DNA from 2 places in the Pantoea sp. GW821-FHT03E06 genome. Region 2 is predicted to be linked to the other one. Evidence: riboswitches for the same ligand, from Rfam matches in the RefSeq annotation. Region 2 holds a riboswitch; the other holds the start of a gene.

Region 1 (4,712 bases), 2.0 Mb from region 2:
TGAAGCCACCACGCGTGGCACCGACGGCAAGGTGCGCCAGATCAGTAGCATGCTCAGCAGAAAAATCCCCGCCGCGACGCAAAACAGCGTCACAAAGCCGTAATTAAGCGCCAGTGCAAACGATAAGGGCGGGCCGATCACCCACGCCAGCGATAGCTGCGCGCGCATCACCGAGCTAAACATCACCACTTCACGCGCTGACTGATCGGCATATTCACGCGCGAGCGCAAACACCTGCGGAATGGAAACGCTGGCAAGTGCAGATAAGAACACGCCCAGCGTGACAAGGGTTAAATAGTGGCGATTGAAAGCAAATAGCAGCGCATTAAGCGTCGCCATCAGACAGCAGAATAGAATCAGGTTGCGACGATCGCCCCGATTATCAGAGCGCTTGGCCATGAGCAGGCTGATGGCAATCCCCGCTATCGCATTGATGGTAAAGAACAAGCCAACCCAAAACGGGCTCACCTGCACTTCACGCGTCAGAAACAGACTTAACGTCGGTGCCTGCAGCGCACCGGCGACGCCGGTCATAAATGACACCGCCATAAACGAGAGATAGACCGGATTGATGCGACGTTGACGCGTTAACAGCGATTTCATGCCGAAATCCCTTTGCGGAAAAAAACAGGTAGAGAAATGAGGGTAGAAGATCCTACAGCAAAACGAAAAAAGCCAGCAGATAAAGCGCTGCTGGCGGTGAAAATGCACCCTACTCAGAAAGAGGTTCCACGTCGGCGGAACCGCTGGCAGAGCGCCATTCATTGCTGAATGCCTCCCGCTCTTCCATTGCCGGGCAGTATGCCTCTAATATGAGGCAGGAAAAAATGAGCGATTCTGAGAAGGAGTTCCCCTTTTATGTCCTCTTCACGTCTGCAACAGCAATTTATCCGCTTATGGCAAAGCTGTCAGGGGCAGGATCAGGAAACTACGTTAAGCGATCTGGCCGATCTGCTGCATTGCTCACGCCGCCATATGCGTAATCTGCTTAACGCCATGCAGCATGAAGGCTGGCTGATTTGGCAGGCGGAAGCGGGGCGTGGCAAGCGTTCAACGCTGAGTTTCTGTTACACCGGTTTAGCGCTGCAGCAGCAGCGTGCTGAAGATCTGCTGGATCAGGATCGCATTGAGCAGCTGGTGCAGTTGGTCGGCGACAAAAATCAGGTGCGCCAGATGATCGCGGCACATTTAGGCCGCAGCTTCCGCCAGGGCAAGCATATCCTGCGCGTGCTCTATTATCGCCCGTTGCCCAATCTGCTGCCCGGTTCACCGCTACGCCGCTCAGAAACTCACCTGGCACGGCAAATCTTCAACGGCCTGATGCGCATAAATGAGGAAAAGGGGGAAATCGAACCCGATATCGCGCACCATTGGCAGCAAACCTCCCCCCTGCACTGGCGCTTTTTCCTGCGCCCGGCGATTCGCTTTCATCATGGTCGCGAACTGGAAATGGAGGATATCATTACCTCGCTGGAACGCGTGCGCAGCCAGCCGCTGTTTTCCCATATCGAAAAGCTGCATTCGCCCGCCCCCTGGACGCTGGATATCTATTTGAGCCAGCCGGATGACTGGTTGCCCTGGCTGCTGGCGAGCGTCAGCGCAATGATTCTGCCGCGCGAGTGGCCGACGTTACGCCACTTTGCTCGCCAACCGATTGGCACCGGTCCGTACAGCGTGGTGCGTAACCAGCAAACGCAGCTAAAAATCGCCGCCTTCGATGATTACTTTGGCTATCGTGCCTTGATTGATGATGTGTCGATTTGGGTACTGCCCGAGATCAGCGATGAGCTAGTGTACGCTGGGGTAAAACTGCAGGGCGAAACCGCTGATGAGAAATCAGAAGAGAGTCGTTTAGAAGAAGGCTGCTATTTTCTGCTGTTCGATCAGCGCTCCACCCTCGGACAAAATGCCCATTTTCGCCGCTGGGTGAGCTATCTGTTCAATCCTATCGCCCTGCTTAACCATGCGGGTGTAGGTTATCAGCGCTACTGGTTTCCGGCGTATGGCCTGTTGCCGCGCTGGCATCATCGCCGCGACCTCACGCCTGCCGACAAGCCGGAAGGACTCACACAATTAACCCTCAGCTGGTACAGCCATCATGTTGAGCATGAGGGTATCGCTAACGCGCTGCGTCCGCTGCTGGCGCTGGAAGGCGTCGAGTTGATTACGCGTGAGGTGAGTTATGAAGCGTGGTTTGAGGGCGCGGGCGAGAGTGATATCTGGCTCGGCAGCGTCAACTTTACCCTGCCGCTCGAGTATGCGCTGTTCGCTCAGCTGTATGAACTGCCGCTGATGCATCACTGCATTCCGATTGACTGGCAAGCCGACGCAGCGCGCTGGCGTCAGAAAGATTTAGCGCTGGCAGAATGGAGCAAGCAGTTAATTGATAGCGATTATTTGCATCCGCTGTTCCACCACTGGCTGCTGCTGGAAGGTCAACGCAGCATGCGCGGCGTACGGCTGAATACCCTCGGCTGGTTTGACTTCAAATCCGCCTGGTTTGCGCCTCCGGAGCTGTGACCACCGCGCCGGCGCGGTTTGGTAGGGTGCGCATTCATGCGCACCGGGAAGCGTGGCACCAAACTTCCAACCGGTGAACCTTTCGCGCTGTCATTTAAATGTCTAGAATGTGCCGTTCTCAACGGGGTGCCTTAATTTGGCTGAGATAGACCCGTCGAACCTGATCCGGCTAATACCGGCGTAGGGATTTGAGATGCCTCACTCCTCAGATCCTTTGCGACTCAACCTTATCTTCTCCTCAAGGAGCGCAAAGTGTTAAACAAAGTTCTGCCTGTGATGCTGTTGGTTGCTGCACCGGCTTTGGCTGCCAAACCGGTTCTGACCGTTTACACCTACGATTCATTCTCTGCCGATTGGGGCCCCGGTCCGGCGGTAAAAAAAGCCTTTGAAGCGCAGTGTGGTTGCGAGCTGAATTACGTGGCGCTGGAAGATGGCGTATCGCTGCTTAATCGCGTGCGTATGGAAGGCAAAAACAGCAAAGCCGATGTGGTGCTGGGCCTCGATAACAATCTGGTGCAGGCGGCAGAGAAAACCGGCCTGTTTGCCAAAAGCAGCGTCGATACCCAGGCTTTGCAGCTGCCGGATGGCTGGCACAACGAGACTTTCATCCCATTCGATTATGGCTACTTCGCCTTCGTCTACGATAAAAACAAGCTGAAGAACCCGCCCAAAAGCCTGAAAGAACTGGTCGAGAGCCCGGAGAAATGGCGCGTGATTTATGAAGATCCGCGCACCAGCACGCCTGGCCTTGGTCTGCTGCTGTGGATGCAGAAGGTCTATGGCGATAATGCGCCAGATGCCTGGCAGAAGCTGGCGCAAAAAACCGTCACCGTCACCAAAGGCTGGAGTGAAGCTTACGGTCTGTTCCTGAAAGGCGAAGGCGATCTGGTGTTGAGCTACACCACCTCTCCGGCCTACCACATCATCGAAGAGAAGAAAGAGAACTACGCCGCGGCAGAATTTAGCGAAGGCCACTATTTGCAGGTGGAGGTTGCCGCGCAGCTCGCCAGCAGCAAGCAGCCAAAGCTGGCGCAGCAGTTCATGCAGTTTATGGTTTCTCCAGCCTTCCAGCAGACCATTCCCAGCGGTAACTGGATGTACCCGGTGATCAAAAGCGATTTGCCAGCGGGTTATCACGCGTTGCAGGTGCCAAATAAAGCTCTGCAATTCACGCCAGCGGAAGTAGCCGATCATCGCGCCGCGTGGATTAGCGCCTGGCAACGCGCAGTTAGCCGCTAATGCCCGGTTGGTTAATTCCAGGCAGCATCACCGCGCTGTTGCTGTGCGCGGTGGCGCTGTTGGCCTTTGGTGCGCTGGTGATGGTCGCACCGGCTACTGACTGGCGCGCGTTGCTTGATGACAGCTATCTGCATCATGTGCTGGCGTTTTCCTTTGAACAGGCGCTACTTTCGGCGCTGCTGTCGGTGCTGCCTGCTATCCTGCTGGCACGCGCGCTCTATCGCCGCCGTTTTCCTGGCCGCACTCTGCTGCTGCGCCTGTGCGCCATGACGCTGGTGCTGCCGGTGCTGGTGGCGGTATTCGGCCTGCTGAGCGTGTATGGCCGCAGCGGCTGGCTGGCGCAATGGTGCGCGGCCATCGGCTTTGACTACCACTTTTCGCCGTACGGCCTGCAGGGCATTTTGCTGGCGCACGTCTTCTTTAATTTGCCGCTGGCAACGCGTCTGCTGCTGCAGGCGCTGGAGAACATTCCCGGCGAGCAGCGGCAATTGGCCGCGCAGCTCGGCCTGCGCGGCTGGAATCTGTTTCGTCTGCTGGAGTGGCCGTGGCTGCGCCGCCAGATTCTGCCGACTGCGGCGCTAATCTTTATGCTGTGCTTTGCCAGCTTTGCCACCGTGCTGGCGCTGGGCGGCGGGCCGCAGGCTACCACACTGGAACTGGCGATCTATCAGGCGCTGAATTTTGATTACGATCCGGCGCGCGCGGCGCTGCTGGCGCTGTTACAGCTCGGCTGCTGTTTACTGCTGGTACTGCTTAGCCAGCGCTTTAGCAAAGCCATTCCTACCGGCAGCCAGAACATTCGCGGCTGGCGCGATCCGCAGGATTCATGGCCTGCGCGCGTTGGCGACACGCTGTTGATCATGTCGGCATTAATCCTGTTGCTACCACCACTGGCTGCGGTCGTGGTGGATGGCCTGCGCGGCGGCGTGGCCGGTGCGCTGCAACAATCCGCG
Region 2 (4,712 bases):
TCTCAGCCATCTTCTGCTTAACGATATCCGCACCGATGGTGGCCGCCAGATGATTGGCCTGGCCGGTCAGATCGGCGCTGGCGTGATAATCTACCCCCTCCTTCTTGAATGCATCATTACGCAGATAGGCCCACAGTACCGTTACCATTCCCAGCTCGTGTGCGCGTTCAAACGCCGCAGAGATCTCTTCAATCTGCCGACGTGATTGTTCAGAGCCAAAATAGATGGTGGCGCCAACGGCTACCGCACCTAAATTAAACGCCTGCTCCACGCTGGCATACAGCGTTTGGTCGTATTGCGTTGGATAGCTCAGGGTTTCGTTATGGTTCAGCTTCACCATAAACGGGATACGGTGCGCGTAGCGACGCGAAACCGAAGCCAAAACGCCATATGTGGACGCCACGCAGTTGCAACCGGCTTCAATCGCCAGTTCAACGATGTTTTTCGGATCGAAATAGGCAGGATTGGCAGCAAACGATGCGCCCGCCGAGTGCTCCACGCCCTGATCGACCGGTAGAATGGATAAATAGCCGGTGCCCGCCAGACGTCCGGTGTTGTACAGGGTTTGCATGTTGCGTAATACGGTAGGAGAACGATTGTTGTCGATCATCACACGATCAACATAATCCGCGCCGGGTAAATAGAGGCTGTCCGCTGGAATGGTCATGCAGCGATGTTGAAGAAGGCTATCCGCCTCTTTGCCCAATAACTGTACGATGTCCGTCATGTTCGCTCCTGATAAATGGCTGGATTGGAACCGACACCTGTCGATTCCCCCCCAACAGCCTGGACCGGAATGCCGCAGGCTGGCAAATTGCTGACTCCATTTTTCAGACGGATTCGCAGTGAAAAAGCGGCAATCTGGCGTTACGCCCTACCACCACTGATGGAAATGGTGCACTGGCCCAATGCCTTTGCCCACTTCCAGCGAATCGGCATGCAGCAGCGCCTGCTGCAGCCAGGCTTTGGCTTCAGCCACCGTCGCCGCCCAATCATTATGCCGTGGCCGCAGTGCGGCCAGCGCCGCTGAGAGTGAACAACCGGTGCCGTGCGTGTGTTGGGTATTGACGCGCGGCGCGGTAAAACGCTGGCGTCCCGCGCGGGTGATCAGCCAATCCGGGCTCTCGGCATCACTAAGATGTCCCCCTTTCATCAGCACCGCCTCACAGCCAAGATCCAGCAGCGCATCGCCCTGCTGCAGCATGGTTTTTTCATCCTGCGCCATAGCGCACCCCAACAGTGCTGCGGCTTCCGGCAGGTTCGGCGTGATCAACGAGACCTGCGGTAGCAGCAGTTCGCGTACGCTGGCTACCGCATCCGGCGACAGCAGCGCATCGCCACTTTTGGCAATCATTACCGTATCCAGCACCACAAACGGCAGGCTGGCGCGTTTCAGCCGCTCGGCCACCACTTCAACGATCGCCGTTTCTGCCAACATGCCGATCTTTGCGCTATCAATGCGCACATCGTCCAGCACCGAATCGAGCTGCGCGGCAACAAAATCGGGTTCGATACGATAAACCGACTGCACGCCGCAGGTATTCTGCGCCACCAGCGCAGTGATGACGCTGGTGCCATACGCGCCCAGCGCGGAGAAGGCTTTCAAATCGGCCTGGATACCGGCGCCGCCACTTGGATCGGTACCGGCGATGGTTAATGCGTTGATGCGTTTCATACTGTCATCTCCAGCGTCCAGAGCGCATCAAGAAAAGCCGACGCAAAACTGCCCGGCCCCTCGACTTGACGCGCCGTGATTTCACCGGCTAGCGACATCACACGACAGGCAGCGGCCACATGCAGCAGACGCTCGCCCGGTAAGCTGGTGAAAGCCGCCACCACCGCCGACAACGCGCAACCGGTGCCGACCACCCGCGTCATCAGCGGACTCCCGCCGGGGATCGCCAACGTTTGAGTGCCATCGGTAACGTAATCCACTTCGCCGGTTACGGCGACGACAGTGTCATAGTCACGCGCCAGCTGTTGCGCAGCGCTCAGCGCGGCATCGGCCTGATGCAGACTATCCACGCCACGACCGCCCGTTGCCTGATTAGCCAGGGCGAGAATTTCTGAAGCGTTACCACGAATCGCCGCCGGATGCAGACCAAGCAGCTGCTGGCAGAATTCGGTGCGCAGAGTTAATGCGCCGACCGCAACTGGATCCAGCGTCCACGGCGTGCCGGCTTTTTGCGCGGCCTGCACCGCCGCTAACATCGCGTCTCGACGATCGCGCGTTAGCGTGCCGACGTTTATCAATAACGCATCGGCAAACCCGGCAAACTGCGCGGCCTCTTCAGCATCAATCACCATCGCCGGAGAAGCGTGCAGCGCCAGCAATACATTGGCGGTAAAGGTTTGCACCACGTCGTTGGTCATACAGTGCACCAGTGGCGCTTGCTGTCGCAGGAGGAGCAAGGATTGCGCGAGTTGCGCAGTGGAGAGAAGGTTAGGCTGTGTCATAAAGCTCCCAACCGGCGATCAAGAAGGCGAATGCGGTCAGGCATCTGACTTCCCTACGCTGGCATTATCCAGATCAGGTCAGCGGGTGTATCTCAGCCCTGTGTTACAGGGGCACCCCGAGTCATAGCATGAATGTATTGCTTCATGCCGCAGACAGGATAATGGCAGCATCAGAGCTTGTAAATCAGTGAATGCCTCGTTCATTCATCCTGAGCAAACGAGGACGTTCCACGCCGCACCACCTTAAAATCGAGACCTGTCTGAATAACGCTTGATAAATATCAAGCCCATCTCGCTTGAAAATCGGCCTAATGGCATCCCGGATTTAAAGACAGACACCGCCCACCCCAATCCGGTAGCGATAATGAAATTAAAATTCTTCAGCTTTATTCCGCATGCACATCGATGGCGCAACGTCCAAATATCCCGTAAAGGCGCAATTTCGCCAGCGGGTCGCCACTATTTTTCTACTCATGTAGAAGCACAATGCAAAAGCTGCGGTGAACGACTGCATAAAGTCTATTACCGCGATATCAGCGATGCCGAAGCAAAACGCTGGTTAGGCTAAGGACGTATAAAGATAAAAAAAAGCCCCGCAACACAGGTTACGGGGCTATTGCGTGGCTATCGCAAAAATTATTCAGCCGGTTTAGTACGAATCAGATAATCAAAGGCGCTGAGTGAGGCTTTCGCACCTTCACCGCTGGCGATGATGATCTGCTTATATGGCACCGTGGTGCAGTCGCCGGCGGCGAATACGCCTTTCAGGCTGGTTTCGCACTTGGCATCAATAATGATTTCGCCCATTTTAGTGCGCTCAACCGCACCTTCCAGCCAGGTGGTGTTTGGCAGCAGGCCAATTTGCACGAAGATACCGCTCAGCGCGATTTCATGGCTGGTTTGGTTATTACGATCGATGTAGGTCAGGCTGGTAACCTTACTACCGTCACCTTTCACTTCCGTGGTCTGCGCATTCAGAATTACGTCGACGTTTTTCAGGCTGCGCAGTTTGTCCTGCAGCACTTTATCGGCGCGCATTTCGCTGGCAAATTCCAGCAGCGTGACGTGCTCAACAATGCCGGCCAGATCGATCGCCGCTTCAACTCCTGAGTTACCGCCGCCGATCACCGCCGTGCGTTTACCTTTGAACAGCGGACCGTCGCAGTGCGGGCAATAGGTGACGCCCTTGGTGCGATACTGCTCTTCGCCCGGTACGCCCATGTTGCGCCAGCGCGCCCCGGTGGCAATGATAATGCTGCGAGATTTCAGTACCGCGCCGGATGCGGTTTCAATCGCGTGCAGACCGCCCTCTTTCGCCGCAGGAATCAGCTTAATGGCGCTCTGGGTATCAATCACATCCACGTCGTAATCATCAACGTGAGCGCGCAATGAACCAGCCAGCTTGGCGCCTTCGGTTTTCGGCACGGAGATGTAGTTTTCAATGTCGACGGTGTCGAGCACCTGGCCACCAAAGCGTTCGCCCATCAGGCCAGTACGAATACCTTTACGTGCCGAGTAGATGGCCGCTGCTGCGCCCGCTGGGCCGCTGCCGACGATCAGCACTTCATAGGCATCACGTTTGTTCAGCTCTTCCGCCGCGCGTTTATCGGCGTTGGTGTCCACTTTACCGACGATTTCCGCCAGGCTCAGACGGCCCTGACCGAACTCTTTGCCATTCAGAAATACCGCTGGCACGCCCATCACGTTGCGTTCGGTGATTTCGTTCTGGAACATACCGCCATCAATCGCGGTATGGCTGATGCGCGGATTCAGTACCGCCATCAGGTTCAGCGCCTGTACCACGTCAGGACAGTTGTGGCACGACAGTGAATAATAGGTTTCGAAATGGAAGTCACCTTCCAGCGCTACCACTTGATCCAGCAGGCTCTGCGCTTCTTTCGAAGGGTGTCCACCGGTTTGCAGCAGGGCTAAAACCAGTGAAGTGAATTCATGGCCCATTGGCGAACCGGCAAAGCGCGGACCGCTCTGGCTGCCTGGGTTAGTAATCAGGAAAGAGGGTTTACGCACCGGACGATCGTTCTCTTCACGGAAGCTGACTTTATCTGACAAGCTCGCGATATCGACCAGCAGAGTACGGATCTCTGCCGATTTAACGCCATCATCCAATGTGGCAATCAACTCAACCGGTTTCGTTAATTTCTCAAGGTAAGCCTTGAGCTGGGTTTTTAAATTGGTGTCGAGCATAGTGAGTTCCTGTCATGAAAATCGGGTGCCGTAGCACCCGATAGAGAAAG

What was found. A riboswitch is a leader RNA that binds a small molecule or an ion and turns the genes downstream of it on or off. The one in region 2 is predicted to bind thiamine pyrophosphate.
Region 1: it holds a riboswitch for thiamine pyrophosphate, as region 2 does, so the genes downstream of both, thiB (thiamine ABC transporter substrate binding subunit) here and thiM (hydroxyethylthiazole kinase) in region 2, are expected to answer to the same signal.

Annotation. Positions count from the first base shown of each region.
Region 1 covers NZ_JBWKUG010000001.1:717,700-722,411, reverse strand. Annotated here, with positions in the region: gene AC07WB_RS03265 (MFS transporter) at 1-603, opposite strand, end outside; gene sgrR (HTH-type transcriptional regulator SgrR) at 859-2,520, shown strand; TPP riboswitch at 2,633-2,725, shown strand; gene thiB (thiamine ABC transporter substrate binding subunit) at 2,773-3,759, shown strand; gene thiP (thiamine/thiamine pyrophosphate ABC transporter permease ThiP) at 3,759-4,712, shown strand, end outside.
Region 2 covers NZ_JBWKUG010000001.1:2,744,745-2,749,456, forward strand. Annotated here, with positions in the region: gene fbaB (class I fructose-bisphosphate aldolase) at 1-727, opposite strand, end outside; gene thiD (bifunctional hydroxymethylpyrimidine kinase/phosphomethylpyrimidine kinase) at 875-1,675, opposite strand; gene thiM (hydroxyethylthiazole kinase) at 1,672-2,457, opposite strand; TPP riboswitch at 2,491-2,586, opposite strand; gene AC07WB_RS12850 (hypothetical protein) at 2,822-3,025, shown strand; gene ahpF (alkyl hydroperoxide reductase subunit F) at 3,094-4,662, opposite strand.